DNA from 2 places in the Amycolatopsis plumensis genome. Region 1 is predicted to be linked to the other one. Evidence: riboswitches for the same ligand, from Rfam matches in the RefSeq annotation. Region 1 holds a riboswitch; the other holds the start of a gene.
What was found. A riboswitch is a leader RNA that binds a small molecule or an ion and turns the genes downstream of it on or off. The one in region 1 is predicted to bind S-adenosylmethionine.

Region 2: it holds a riboswitch for S-adenosylmethionine, as region 1 does, so the genes downstream of both, thrC (threonine synthase) here and ACFPLC_RS07415 (methionine ABC transporter ATP-binding protein) in region 1, are expected to answer to the same signal.

Annotation. Positions count from the first base shown of each region.
Region 1 is NZ_JBHSJY010000001.1:1,637,596-1,639,768, forward strand. It holds gene ACFPLC_RS07415 (methionine ABC transporter ATP-binding protein) at 24-1,037, opposite strand; SAM riboswitch class I at 1,247-1,337, opposite strand; gene rsmA (16S rRNA (adenine(1518)-N(6)/adenine(1519)-N(6))-dimethyltransferase RsmA) at 1,463-2,173, opposite strand, start outside.
Region 2 is NZ_JBHSJY010000001.1:186,970-189,142, forward strand. It holds gene holA (DNA polymerase III subunit delta) at 1-960, opposite strand, end outside; SAM riboswitch class I at 1,109-1,242, shown strand; gene thrC (threonine synthase) at 1,256-2,173, shown strand, end outside.

The DNA of each region.
Region 1 (2,173 bases):
ATCGGGGCGTTCGGGGACAGCGATCAGGCAGCCGCGACACCCTGCGGGCCGCGCGCGGTGTGCGTGACGTGCCCGCCGCGCTCGGCGACCCACGCCAGCGCCGCGTCGGCCCGCTCGCCGCGGACGCCGAGGCGGAACCGGCCCACCGGGGTGTCGCCGATCCGGGTCAGGCCGCCGCCGATGGTGGCGAACTCGACGTCGAAGCGGCCCGCGGCCTCCGGGAGCAGCGCGCCCACCGACGCGAAGCCGACCAGCACGACGTCGGCCGAGCGGTCGTAGCGCGCCACCTGGGCGCGGGTGGTCTCGATGGCCGGCAGCAGGGCCTGCGCGGTGCGGCTGGCCGGGTTCGAGATCAGGTCGAGCACCGTGCCGCGCTCGACGACCGTGCCGTCCTCCAGCACCGCGACGTCGTCGCAGACCCGGCGGACCACGCCCGCGTCCGGCGTCGTGACGACGACCGTGGTGCCCAGCTCGGAGCGCGCCCGGTCGAGGACGGCGAGCACCGCCCCGGCCTCCTCCGGGTCGACGCCGGCGGTCGGGTCGTCGGCGAGCAGCACGGCCGGGGCCGCCGCCAGTGCCTTCGCGACCGCCACGCGGCGGAGCTGACCGGCGGACAGCTCGCCGGGACGCTGCGCGGCGCGCTGGGTCAGGCCGACGAGGTCGAGCAGCGAGCCGACCCGGCTGCGGCGCTGCGGGCCGTCGACGCCGAGCTGCTCGAGCGGGGAAGCGATGTTGCCGGCGATGGTGCGCTCGGCGATCAGCTCCGGCTTCGTCGAAACGACGCCGAGCTGACGGCGGATTTCGCGGAGGCGGCGGCCGTCGAGGGTGCCGGTGTTGAGGCCGTCGAGGCGGACGACACCGCGGTCGGGGCGCTCCTGCAGCGCGATGCACCGGGCGAGGACGGACTTGCCGGACCCGGCGGGACCGACCACGCCGAACAGCGAGCCGGCCTGGACGTCGACGCTCACGTCCCGCAGGGCGACGACCGAATTTCCGTTGGTGGCAAAGGTTTTGGACAGGTTTTCGACGGTGATCACGAAGGCTCCAGAAAACGGGGCGCACCCGCGCGGGGACGCCCGGCCGCAAGCGAAGTCCGTCCGGTTAGGACGGTGCATGAAGAAGAGGTGGACCGGCTACGACAAGCTCAGTGGGAGCGTCGACATGCGGTCACGGAGCGGCGGCCTTCGTCGACAACGCGACGCCTGGTCAGGAGCAGGGGGCGGGCTACCCTCTTCATCGAAAACGGCCTCCATCGGTCCTGGCGGTAGCACCTGCCCTGCGGAGGGTGGTTGCTGCGACTTCGGCGAGCCAGGTCTCTCAGTCGCTCGGGATGGACGTACTGAGTAAAACCGATCCCGAGGAGCGAACGCAAGCCCGTTGGCCCAGATCACACGAGTGGCGGTGTCCGGATGACGGGATTACGGGCGGCAAGGGCGTATTTTCACGCTTCCACAGTGGATCGCTAACGCGCGGCGGCGATCCGGGCGAAGTCGTGCACGTCCAGCTGCTCGCCGCGGGTCCGGGGGTCGATCCCGGCGGCCGTCAGGAGCTCGCCGGCGCGCTCGGCCGAGCCCGCCCAGCCCGCGAGCGCGGCCCGGAGCGTCTTCCTGCGTTGTGAGAAGGCGGCGTCCACCAGGCCGAAGAGGACGTCCCGGTCTTCGGACGCCGTCGAGCCGGCACGTTCGAAGGCGACGAGCGCGGAATCGACGTTCGGCACCGGCCAGAACACCGAGCGTGGCACGGCGGCGACCTTGCGTGCGGGGCCGTACCAGGCGAGCTTGACGCTCGGCACGCCGTAGATCCGGCTGCCGGGGGCGGCGGCCATCCGGTCGGCGACCTCGGTCTGCACCATGACGAGCCCGGTCTTCAGCGAGGGCACCTCGGCCAGCAGGTGCAGCACGACGGGCACGGCGACGTTGTAGGGCAGGTTGGCGACCAGAGCGGTCGGCTCGCCCAGTTCGTCCCGGGTGACGCGCAGGGCGTCGGCCCCGACGACGGTGAGGTTTCCCGCGGCTTCCGGGCCCCGTTCGGCGACGGTCCGGGGCAGCCGTCCGGCGAGCTTGGGATCGATCTCGACGGCGACGACCCGCGCCCCGGTGGCGAGCAGCCCGAGCGTCAGCGACCCGAGCCCGGGCCCGACCTCGAGGACGACGTCGTCCGGGGTGATCCCGGC
Region 2 (2,173 bases), 1.5 Mb from region 1:
GGCCACCTCGAGGACCGCTCGCTCCAGCGCGTAGCCCGGGTCCGCCGCCACGCCCTTGACCTCGGCGTTCAGCCGCGCGACCACGCGCATCGCCGTCGCGAGGCCGTCGGCGTTCCAGCCGCGGGACTGGCCCTGCGCCTTGCGGATCTTCCACGGCGGCATGCCCAGCTCGCCCGCCAGCTGGTTCGGGTTGCCCCGGCCCGCGCCGGAGACCCGGGCGATCGTGCGGACCGCGTCGGCCAGCGCATCGGCCACCAGGACGTGCGGGACACCCAGCTGCATCGCCCACCGCAGCGACTCCAGTGCCGCCGCGCGGTCGCCGCTGACCGCCTTCTCCGCGACCGCGAACCCGGTCACGTCGGCGCGGCCGCGGTGGTAGCGGCGGACCGCGTCGGCGTCGACGGCGCCGTCCGTGTCGGCGACCAGCTGCGTCGCCGCCGAAGAGAGTTCCCGCAGGTCGGAGCCCACGGCGTCGAGGAGGGCGGCGACGCCCGCCGGGTCGATCTTGCCGCCCACCCGGCGCACCTCGTGGCGCACGAACTGCTCCCGCTCGGCCGGCTTGGTCAGCTTCGGGCACTCGGTGACCTCGGCGCCGGCCTTCTTCAGCGCCGCGGGGAGCGTCTTGCCCGCCTTGCTGCGGCCGCCGCCGGTGTGCACGACGACGAGCACGACGCCGTCCGCCGGGTCCTTCAGGTAGGCCGCGACGGCGTCGGCCAGCTCCTGCGAGATGTCCTGCGCCGACTCGAGGACGATCACCCGGCCTTCGCTGAACAGCGACGGGCTGACCAGTTCGGCCAGCTCCGGAGCTGTGAGATCGGACACCCGGACCCGCGTCAGCTCCGCGGTCGGGTCCGTCGCGCGGGCGGCGGCGAGCGTCTCGCGGACGGCCCGCTCGATCAGCAGTTCTTCCTCCCCGAGCACCAGCTGCAGCGGGGCCGGGGCGGTGGCTTGCGCGGTCACCCCGGAATCCTCTCACTTGCGCTCTCGTGCGCCCGCTCCGGTGATGTCGTGCGGCCACCGTGGCACGGGCCGAGCGGGATGTCGTACGGTGTAGCCGAGGCAGCCCGCCCCGGACGATCCGGCGTGCGCGGCACCGACAACCGAATACCGCTCATCCAGAGGGGCAGAGGGAACGGCCCGACGAAGCCCCGGCAACCGGCGTACAGCCCGTCATCCCGCGATCGCGGGGTAGCTGACGACCACGGTGCCAATTCCGGCCCGCTTTGGCGGGGCAGATGAGGAAAGGAACCTCGCGATGACCGCAACCCTCGGCACGACCTCCACCACCAAGACCCCGGATCTCGGTCCCGCCGTCGAACTGGTGTCGAAGGAAGAGGGTCACCGGCAGCCGCTCGCTCCGGAATTCGTCTCCGCCGAAGACTTCTCGCCGCTCGAGGTCGCCTACGACTTCGGCCGCGTCCGCCGCGAAGACATCGAGGCCGGCCCCAAGAACATCTGGCGCTACAAGAAGCTCCTTCCCGTTCCGTCCAACGTCGAAGAGATCCCGAACACCGAGCCGGGCGCGACGCGGCTGGTCCGCGCCGACCGCCTCGCCAAGGAACTCGGCCTCAAGCGCGTGTGGGTCAAGGACGACACGGGCAACCCGACGCACTCGTTCAAGGACCGCGTCGTCGCCGTCGCGCTGGCCGCGGCCCGCGAGTTCGGGTTCGAGGTGCTCGCGTGTCCGTCGACCGGCAACCTGGCCAACGCGACGGCCGCCGCCGCGGCCCGCGCCGGCTGGCGGTCGGTCGTGCTGATCCCCAAGACCCTCGAGCGCGCCAAGATCCTCACCACCGCGGTGTACGACGGCGACCTCCTCGCCATCGACGGCAACTACGACGACGTCAACCGCCTCGCCACCGAACTCGCCGGCGAACACCCGAAGTGGGCGTTCGTCAACGTGAACGTCCGGCCGTACTACTCGGAGGGCTCGAAGACGCTGGCCTTCGAGGTCGCCGAGCAGCTCGGCTGGCGCATCCCGCCGCAGATCGTCGTCCCGATCGCCTCCGGTTCGCAGCTGACCAAGGTGGACAAGGGTTTCCGCGAACTGGGCCAGCTCGGTCTGGTGGACGCCAGCCCGTACAAGGTGTTCGGCGCGCAGGCCACGGGTTGCTCGCCGGTGTCGGCGGCGTTCCGCGAAGGCCACGACGTGGTCCAGCCGGTGAAGCCGGAC